3 regions of the Streptomyces sp. NPDC056296 genome follow, and region 1 is predicted to be linked to each of the others. Evidence: riboswitches for the same ligand, from Rfam matches in the RefSeq annotation. Region 1 holds a riboswitch; each other region holds the start of a gene.

The links. Region 1 has a riboswitch for thiamine pyrophosphate ahead of ACFCZF_RS35735 (thiamine ABC transporter substrate binding subunit). Riboswitches for the same ligand answer to the same signal wherever they lie in the genome.
Region 2: another riboswitch for thiamine pyrophosphate. It lies ahead of thiC (phosphomethylpyrimidine synthase ThiC); the one in region 1 lies ahead of ACFCZF_RS35735 (thiamine ABC transporter substrate binding subunit).
Region 3: another riboswitch for thiamine pyrophosphate. It lies ahead of thiO (glycine oxidase ThiO); the one in region 1 lies ahead of ACFCZF_RS35735 (thiamine ABC transporter substrate binding subunit).

The regions. Positions count from the first base shown of each region.
Region 1 covers NZ_JBHJRX010000071.1:11,565-14,831, forward strand. Annotated here, with positions in the region: gene ACFCZF_RS35730 (ABC transporter permease) at 1-835, opposite strand, end outside; gene ACFCZF_RS35735 (thiamine ABC transporter substrate binding subunit) at 811-1,893, opposite strand; TPP riboswitch at 1,973-2,078, opposite strand; gene rlmN (23S rRNA (adenine(2503)-C(2))-methyltransferase RlmN) at 2,141-3,247, opposite strand.
Region 2 covers NZ_JBHJRX010000038.1:86,443-89,709, reverse strand. Annotated here, with positions in the region: gene thiC (phosphomethylpyrimidine synthase ThiC) at 1-1,408, opposite strand, end outside; TPP riboswitch at 1,401-1,590, opposite strand; gene ACFCZF_RS26360 (YibE/F family protein) at 1,662-3,233, shown strand.
Region 3 covers NZ_JBHJRX010000041.1:18,056-21,322, reverse strand. Annotated here, with positions in the region: gene ACFCZF_RS27330 (thiazole synthase) at 1-98, opposite strand, end outside; gene thiS (sulfur carrier protein ThiS) at 101-301, opposite strand; gene thiO (glycine oxidase ThiO) at 298-1,491, opposite strand; TPP riboswitch at 1,555-1,666, opposite strand; gene ACFCZF_RS27315 (hypothetical protein) at 1,719-2,069, shown strand; gene ACFCZF_RS27310 (NAD(P)/FAD-dependent oxidoreductase) at 2,101-3,267, shown strand, end outside.

The sequences.
Region 1 (3,267 bases):
CGGTCTCCCGCCGCCGTACCGTCCAGGCGTGCACGGCGAGGATGGCGACCACCGCGGCGAACTGGATCAGCGTCAGCACGGCGGCCGTGGACAGGTCGAAGATCTGGGAGGTCTGGCGGTAGATCTCCACCTCCAGGGTGGAGAAGGCGGGTCCGCCGAGGATCTGGACGACACCGAAGGAGGTGAAGGTGAACAGGAAGACCATCAGCGCGGCGGCGGCCACGGCGGGCCCGAGCGCCGGCAGCGTCACCTGCCGCCAGGCTGTCAGCCGCGAGGCGCCGAGCATCCGCGCGGCCTCCTCCTGCCGCGGGTCGAGCTGCGACCAGAGGCCGCCGACGGTGCGTACGACGACGGCGTAGTTGAAGAAGACGTGCGCGAGCAGGATCGCCCACACGGTGGTGTCCAGCCGTACGCCCCACAGCTCGTCCAGCAGCCCGCCGCGCCCCACCAGCGCCAGGAACGCCGTACCGACGACGACCGTCGGCAGCACGAACGGCACGGTCACCACCGCCCGCAGCACCTGCTTGCCGGGAAAGTCGAACCGGGCGAAGACGTACGCGCCGGGCAGCGCGACGAGCAGGGTGAGCGCGGTGGAGGCCAGCGCCTGCCAGGTGGTGAACCACAGCACGTGCTGTACGTCGGACTGGGCGAGCACGTCCCCGATGCGTCCGAACTGCCAGGAACCGTCGATCTCCAGTCCGCGCGCGACGATCGCGGCGACCGGGTAGGCGAAGAACACCGCGAAGAACGCGACGGGCACGGCCATCAGGGCCAGCCGCGCCGCGCTCCCGCGCCGAGTCCCGGCCTTGCCTACTTCAGTACGAGTGAGGTCCACGACTTGACCCACTGGTCGCGATTGTCGGCGATCTTCGCCGGGTCCATGGTCCGCGGGTCCTCGGCCTGCGGCCCGAACTTCCGGAACACCTCGGGGATCTCCGCGCCCTCCCGCACCGGGTAGACGAACATGTTCAGCGGCATGTCGTCCTGGAACTGCTTACTGAGCAGGAAGTCGAGGAGCGCCTTGCCGCCCTCGGGGTTCCCGGCGTTGCTCAGCAGACCCGCGTACTCGACCTGACGGAAGCAGGTGCCGGTGGCGACGCCCGTCGGCGCGGTGGTCGGTTGCGGGTCGGCGTAGATGACCTCGGCGGGCGGGGAGGAGGCGTAGGAGACGACGAGCGGGCGGTCGCCCTTGGCCTTCTTGCCGCCGGCCGAGCCGGAGAACTCCTCGTTGTACGCCTGCTCCCAGCTGTCGACGACCTTCACGCCGTTCGCCTTCAGCTTCTTCCAGTAGTCCTGCCAGCCCTGGTCGCCGTACTCGGCGGCCGTGCCGAGCAGGAAGCCGAGGCCGGGCGAGGAGCTGCCCGCGTTCTCGGTGACGAGCAGGTCCTTGTACTCGGGCTTGACCAGGTCGTCGAAGGAGTCCGGCGGGGTCAGCTTGTGCTTGCTGAAGTACGCCTTGTCGTAGTTGACGCAGACGTCGCCGGTGGTGACGGGAGTGACCCGGTGCTTGTCCTGGTCGGCCCGGTACTCGGGGAGGACCAGGTCGGAGCCCTTCGCCTCGTACGGCTGGAACAGCCCGTTGTCGAGGGCGCGGGACAGCAGCGTGTTGTCGACGCCGAAGAAGACGTCGCCCTGGGGGTTGTCCTTGGTGAGGATGGCCTTGTTGACGGCCTGCCCGGCGTCGCCGTCCTCCAGCACCCGGACCTTGTAGCCGGACTTCTTCTCGAACGCGGCGATGACGTCCTTCGACGCGGCCCACGAGTTGTGGCTGACGAGGGTCACGGTCTTGGCGTCGCCGGAGCCCTGGCCGTCGGACGACGATCCGCAGGCGGCCAGGCCGCCGACCATGCCGAGCGCTACGGCCATGACGCCGGCCTTCTTGGTGATGCTCACTGAATTCCTCCTGGGTGACCAGGAGAAGACGCGGCCCCGCCCGGAACCCCTGGCGAGGGTCCCGGGCAGGGCGCAACAGCTCGAGTGGTGACCGATCTCCCTACCCAGAATGACCTGGGCCAGGTTCGGAGGGTCTGCGGCCGGTGCCGCACTCTCAGCGCTGTGGCGCTCCCCTGTCGGAATATGAAGATGTAGTTACGTATGACGTATGCAGCTGTCGTACGACGATGTGCTGACGTCGGTCAGGTTACCGCTCGCTCGCGGCGAGCTGACCACACGCCCCGTCGATCTCCTGCCCACGGGTGTCCCGGATCGTCGCCGGCACACCATGCGCCGCGATCGCCTCCACGAACGCCTTCTCGTCCTCGGGCCGCGACGCGGTCCACTTCGAGCCGGGCGTGGGGTTGAGCGGGATGAGGTTGACGTGCACCGGCCTGCCCTTGAGCAGCCGACCGAGCCGGTCGCCGCGCCACGCCTGGTCGTTGATGTCCCGGATCAGCGCGTACTCGATCGACAGCCGCCGGCCCGACCGCTCCGCGTACTCGAACCCGGCGTCCAGCACCTCACGCACCTTCCAGCGCGTGTTGACGGGGACGAGGGTGTCGCGCAGCTCGTCGTCGGGGGCGTGCAGCGAGATGGCGAGGCGGCACTTGAAGCCCTCGTCGGCGAAGCGGTGGATCGCCGGGACGAGGCCGACCGTGGAGACCGTGATGCCGCGCTGGGAAAGGCCCAGTCCGTCGGGCTCGGGGTCGGTGAGGCGTCGGATGGAACCGACGACGCGGTTGTAGTTGGCGAGGGGCTCGCCCATGCCCATGAACACGATGTTGCTCAGCCGGGCCGGACCTCCGGGGACCTCACCGTCCCGCAGGGCGCGCATCCCGTCCACGATCTGGTGCACGATCTCGGCGGTGGACAGATTCCGGTCCAGGCCCGCCTGCCCCGTGGCACAGAACGGGCAGTTCATGCCGCAGCCCGCCTGGGAGCTGATGCACATGGTCACCCGGTCCGGGTAGCGCATGAGGACGGACTCGACGAGCGTCCCGTCGAACAGCTTCCACAGCGTCTTACGGGTGGTGCCCTGGTCGGTCGACAGGTGCCGCACGACCGACATCAGCTCGGGCAGCAGCGCCTCCCGAAGCCCCTGGCGGGAACCGGCGGGGATGTCGGTCCACTGCTCGGGGTCGTGCGCGTACCGCGCGAAGTAGTGCTGCGAGAGCTGCTTCGCACGGAACGGCTTCTCGCCGATCGCGGCGACGGCCTCCTTGCGCTCGGCGGGCGTGAGGTCGGCGAGGTGCCGCGGCGGCTTCTTGGCTGCGCGGGGGGCGACGAATGTGAGTTCTCCGGGCTTAGGCATGGCTGTACCAGTGTCGCAGA
Region 2 (3,267 bases), on a different contig from region 1:
GCAGGCCCAGGTGCTCCTTGGGCGTGACGTAGCAGAGCATGGCCGTGCCCCACCAGGCGATCATCGCGGCACCGATGCCGGAGGTGATGTGGTCGTACGCCGGTGCGACGTCCGTCGTCAGCGGCCCGAGCGTATAGAACGGAGCTTCATCGCAGATCTCCTGCTGAAGGTCGATGTTCTCCTTGATCTTGTGCATCGGGACATGGCCCGGGCCCTCGATCATGGTCTGTACGTTGAAACGCTTCGCGATCGAGTTGAGTTCCCCGAGTGTGCGCAACTCCGCGAACTGCGCCTCGTCGTTGGCGTCCGCGATCGAGCCCGGCCGCAGGCCGTCGCCGAGCGAGTACGTGACGTCGTAGGCGGCGAGGATCTCGCAGAGCTCCTCGAAGTGCTCGTACAGGAACGACTCCCTGTGGTGCGCCAGACACCACGCCGCCATGATCGAGCCGCCGCGCGAGACGATGCCCGTCTTGCGGTTCGCGGTCAGCGGTACGTACGCCAGGCGCACGCCCGCGTGGACCGTCATGTAGTCCACGCCCTGCTCGGCCTGCTCGATGACGGTGTCCTTGTAGACCTCCCAGGTCAGCTCCTCGGCGCGGCCGTCGACCTTCTCCAGGGCCTGGTAGAGCGGCACGGTGCCGATGGGGACGGGGGAGTTGCGCAGCACCCACTCGCGGGTGGTGTGGATGTTGCGGCCGGTGGACAGGTCCATGACCGTGTCGGCACCCCACCGGGTCGCCCAGGTCATCTTGTCGACCTCCTCCTCGATGGAGGACGTCACCGCCGAGTTGCCGATGTTGGCGTTGACCTTCACCAGGAACCGCTTGCCGATGATCATCGGCTCGATCTCCGGGTGGTTGACGTTGGCGGGCAGCACGGCACGGCCGGCCGCGATCTCCTCCCGGACCACTTCCGGCGAGACGTTCTCCCGGACGGCCACGTACTCCATCTCCGGCGTGATCTCGCCCCGGCGTGCGTACGCGAGCTGCGTCACCGCGTTGCCGTCCCTCCCCCGGCGCGGCTGGCGCGGCCGTCCGGGAAAGACGGCGTCGAGGTTGCGCAGTCCGCCGCGCGGAGAGGTGTGCTTGATTCCGTCGTCCTCGGGACGGACGGGACGGCCGGCGTACTCCTTGGTGTCGCCTCGGGCGATGATCCAGTTCTCCCGCAGCGGCGACAGTCCCCTGCGGACATCCGTGTCGACGAGCGGATCGGTGTACGGGCCCGAAGTGTCGTACAGCGTGACCGACTGCCCGTTGGTGAGGTGCACCTGACGAACCGGCACGCGCAGGTCGGGGCGCGAGCCCTCGACGTACGCCTTGTGCCAGCCGATGGACTTCCCGGCCTCCGTGGTCTCCTCCTGGGCGGAGTTCTGCGTGGAGGCAGGCGTGCGTGCGTCCTTGATGGTCATGAGACCTACTCCCTACGCCGGCATTACCCGGTAACAGGTTCGGCGGTCGACGCAGCGGCTTCCGTCTGTCGACGCTTCGTGGGATACATCACTCGGATTCGGTGACGTTTCCCGTGAAACATCGCTGGGACGGAGGTCAGCGCCCTCTCAGCCCGGTGCTCCGAGCTCCCGCGTGTACAAAGGTGCCCCCACGCTAGCGTCAATTCGGGCGCGGTGAACAGAGGGCCCCCCTCGTTCTTGCGATGATCGGTCGGTGACCACACCGCAGCATCCCCCGTTTCCGCCGCACGAGCCCCGCCGCGGACCGGGCACCGAGGAAGGCACCGGCCGCGGAGCCGGCCCCGATCCTTCCGGCGCTCACGGCGCGGGCGGCGGCAGACATGACGGGGGCGGCGGCCACGGTGTAGGTGACAGCCACGGTGCGGGTGACGGCCAGGGCGGTCCCGGTGGGCACGGCGGTCCCGGTGGGCACGGTGGGCACGGGCACTCCCACAGTCACGGCCCGGCGGCGCCCGTCTCCCGGCACCTGCGGAAGGTCATCACCGCGGTCCTCATCCCGTTCGCCGCGGCGGTGCTGGTCGGGCTCGCGTTGCTGTGGCCGGGCGGTGCGCCGCCGCACGAACGCACCGGGGTCGGCTTCGACCGGCAGACGCAGGATGCCACCGTCACCAAGGTGGTCGAGCTGAGCTGTCAGTCCGTCAACGCCTCGGGCGTCCCACCGACCGGCGACACCTCCACCGCCGAGGGCTCCTCCGCGGTGCAGCAGGCGCAGGGCGAGTGCAAGCGGGCGACGATCCGCGTCGACACCGGCAAGGACAAGGGCCTCACGTTCACCGAGATCGTGCAGCCGGACCAGTCACGGCAGCTGCACGAGGGCCAGAAGGTGGTGGTCGCCTACGAGCCCTCCGCACCGAAGGACCTGCAGTACTCGGTGACCGACATCAACCGCGGACTGCCGCTGGCTCTGCTCGCCGGCATCTTCGCGCTCGCCGTCGTGGTCGTCGGACGGCTGCGGGGTCTCATGGCCCTGGTCTCGCTGGCCATCAGCTTCCTGCTGCTGAACTTCTTCATCCTGCCCGCGATCCTGCAAGGGTCGAACCCGCTGGCCGTGGCGGTGGTCGGGGCCAGCGCCATCATGCTGATCGCGCTCTATCTGTGCCACGGCCTGTCGGCCCGTACGTCCGTCGCGGTGCTCGGCACCCTGATCTCGCTGTTGCTGATCGGTGTGCTCGGATCGCTGTTCATCGGCTGGGCCGCGCTCACCGGCAACACGGACGACAACACCGGCCTCATCCACGGCCTGTATCCGACGATCGACATGAGCGGCCTGCTGCTCGCCGGAGTCATCATCGGTTCGCTCGGTGTGCTCGACGACGTGACGGTCACCCAGACGTCGGCGGTCTGGGAACTGCACGAGGCCAACCCGGCGATGGGCTGGCGGGGGCTGTACCGGGCGGGCATCCGGATCGGCCGCGACCACATCGCCTCGGTCGTCAACACGCTCGTCCTCGCCTACGCGGGCGCCGCGCTGCCCCTGCTGCTGCTGTTCTCGATCGCGCAGAGCGGAGTGGGGACGGTCGCCAACAGCGAGTTGGTGGCGGAGGAGATCGTGCGCACGCTGGTCGGCTCGATCGGCCTGGTGGCATCCGTTCCGGTCACCACGGCCCTCGCGGCCCTCGTCGTATCGGCCGACCGATCGGCCGGCCCACCGGCGGCGCAGGCCGCCGGTGCGACGTCGGGTGCCGGTGCGCCGTCGGGTGCCGGTGCGACGTCGGGTGCCGGTTCGGCTCCCGTACGCGGGCGGGGCCGTCGGCGCAAGCGCTGACCCATCGGCGACCCGTCGGCAGCCGATCGCGGCG
Region 3 (3,267 bases), on a different contig from region 1:
GCGCGCTCCAGCACGTCGAGGCTGGGCGCCCCGCCGGTGCCCATGATCAGGCGGGACCCGTAGGACGTACCGCCGAGGACAAAGGGATCGTCGGCCATGGTCAGCCTCCTTGGACGGCGGTGAGGACTTCGACGCGGTCGCCGTCGGCCAGCGCGGTGGCGGACCACCGCGCGCGCGGGACGACGGTTTCGTTCAGGGCGGCGGCCACACCGGACGGCGCCGCGGTGAGCGTGCCCACCAGGGCGTCCAGGGCCGTGCCCGGAGCCACCTGGCGCGGCTCGCCGTTGACGGAGATGTTCATGCGGGCTGCTCCGAGAGTTCCGGTAGTGCGGGGGCGGCGCCGAAGCGCCGGGGGGTGAAGGGGCGGGCCTCGGCCGGCAGCTCCCCGGTGGTCAGGGCGTGCGCCATGGCGTCGCCGGTGACCGGGGTGAGCAGGACGCCGTTGCGGAAGTGCCCGGTGGCCAGCTGCAGGCCCTCCAGCCCGGTCGGACCGAGCAGCGGGGCGTTGTCCGGGGAGCCGGGGCGCAGACCCGCGCGGGTCTCCCGCAGGGGCAGCTCGGTGATGCCGGGGACCAGCTCGTGGGCGTCGCGCAGCAGCTCGTAGACGCCGCCCGCGGTCACCGTCGTGTCCCAGCCCAGCTCCTCGCTGGTGGCGCCGACGACCAGCTCGCCGTTCTCCCGGGGCACCAGGTAGAGGGGGTTGCCGCGCACCACGGCACGCACCGTCCGGTTCAGCAGCGGTCCGTGCGTCCGCGGCATCGTCAGCCGCAGCACCTGCCCCTTCACGGGCCGCACCGGCGGCAGGACCTCGTCCGGGACGCCCGTGAGCCGTCCGCTCAGGCTGCCCCCGGCCAGCACCACCTGCCCGGCCTCCAGCGCGGTGCCGTCGGCCGTGACGACACCCGTGGCCCGCTCGCCGCCGCGCACGACGGTGAGCCGGTCGGCCCACGCCCGGTGGAAGACGACGCCCGCGCGTGCGCAGGCGGCCACGAGCGCGGCGGCGAGGCGCCGAGGGTCGATCTGATGGTCGCCGTCCACCCGGAGCCCTCCGCGCACACCCGGCGCGAGCATCGGCTCCAGGCGTCGGCACTCGCGCCCCGACAGCCACTCGGACTCCAGGCCCGACCGCTGCTGAAGCGCGTGCAGTTCCCGCAGATGGGCCCGGTCGTCGGCGTCCAGCGCGACGGCGAGTGTGCCGCACCGGCGGTAACCGAGGTCGTGCCCCGTGAGGTCGGCCAGCTCGGCCGCGAACTCCGGGTAGCGGCGGGCCGAGGCGAGGTTCAGCGCGAGCAGCGTCTGCTCGCCGTAGTGCAGCTCCGTGACGGCGGCCAGCATCCCGGCGGCCACCTGGGCGGCCCCGCCGCCCGGCTCGGGGTCGACGAGGGCCGTGGCGAGCCCGCGCTGCGCGGACCGCCAGGCGGTGACCAGGCCGATGATCCCGCCCCCGACGACGAGGACGTCCGGCGTACGCGACGGCGCGGCTGTCGCGATCGCCGCGGCGGTCGCGTTCGTCGCGGCAGATCTGGACACGGAAGCAGAAGTCGGCGGTGACGACATGGGCGTCCAGCCCCTCCCTTCGCCGGCATGACCCGGATCAGGTTCGTACGGTCGGAGGCCGCCAGCCTCCCTCTCAGCCCGGTGCGTCCGGGCTCCCGCGAGTGCTTTACGTTGGCCACCCTAGCCCGCAGCGCATCGCACTTGTAAGGGAGCCTCCGCCCGTGGCGCGTTCACTCGACGGTCTCGTTCTCGCCCCCGTCGCCGACCAGGCGCCCGGCCAGGTGGGTACGCGGACCCGGTTCACCTACCACGAGCAGGACGGCGCCGTATGGGCCGAGTACGCGGGCGGTGACGTCGTCCGCGGCCGTCTGGTGGGCACCAGAGAGGGCGACCGCCTCGACTTCCGGTACGTGCAGCTCAAGACCGACGGAAGTACGTCGTCGGGGCACTGCGTGTCGACCGTCGCCGAGCTGCCGGACGGGCGGGTGCGCCTGGACGAGACCTGGGAGTGGGAGTCGCAGCGGGGCAGCGGGACGAGCGTTGTGGAGCAGGTCACCGCGCACGAGCACTGACTGACACAACGTCGGTGTCTAAGGTGATCAGGTGAGCGAGCAGACGCAGGAGCAGACCCGGGAACGGGGAGCGGACGCGGAGCGCCGCGTGGTCGTGGTGGGCGCGGGGATGGCTGGGGTGCAGACCGCCGTCGCGCTGCGGGAACAGGGCTTCACCGGCACCGTGACCCTGATCGGCGCGGAGCCGCACCAGCCGTACGACCGTCCCCCGCTGTCCAAGGCGATCCTGCTCGGCACGGCCGAGGGCTCGGCCTTCGACGTCGACTTCGAGGCACTCGGCATCACCCTGCGGCTCGGCTGCGAGGCCCTGGGCGTCCGCCCCGACGCACACGTCCTGGACACCTCCGCCGGACCCGTGCCGTACGACGTCCTCGTCCTCGCGACCGGCGCCGAACCGATCCGGCTGCCCGGCACGGAGGGGGTGCCCGGCGTGCACCTGCTGCGCACCCTGGACGACGCCGAACGGCTGCGGCCGGTGCTCGCCCGGCAGCACGACATCGTGGTCGTCGGCGCGGGCTGGATCGGCGCCGAGTTCGCCACCGCCGCGCGCGAGGCGGGCTGCGCCGTGACCGTCGTGGAGGCCGCCGACCGGCCCCTGGCCGGCGCGCTGCCCGCCGAGGTCGCCGCGCCGATGACCGACTGGTACGCCGACTCGGGCGCCGTACTGCGCACCCACGCGCGCGTGGATCGCGTCGAGACGGGCGGTCCCGGGGAGTCCGGCGAGCCCGGCGAGCCCGGCCACGTCGTCGTGCTCGACGACGGCTCGCGGCTGCCCGCCGGCGCGGTCGTCGTCGGCATCGGCGCCCGGCCCGCCACCACCTGGCTCGCCGGCTCCGGGATCGACCTCGGCGCGCACGGCGACATCCTGGCCGACGACCGCCTGCGCACCTCCGTCCCGGACGTCTACGCGGTCGGCGACTGCGCGTCCTTCCCCTCCGGCCGCTACGGCGAACGGCTGCTGGTGCACCACTGGGACAACGCCCTCCAGGGCCCGCGCACGGTCGCCGCCAACATCATCGGCAACGCCACCGGCGAGGCCCCGGTGGCCTACGACCCGGTGCCGTACTTCTGGTCCGAGCAGTTCGGCCGCTTCGTCCAGTACGCCGGTCATCACACGGCCGCCGACACCGCCCTGTGGCGCGGCGACCCCTCGGGACCCGCCTGGACGGTCTGCTGGCTGCGCGAGGACCGCCTGGTC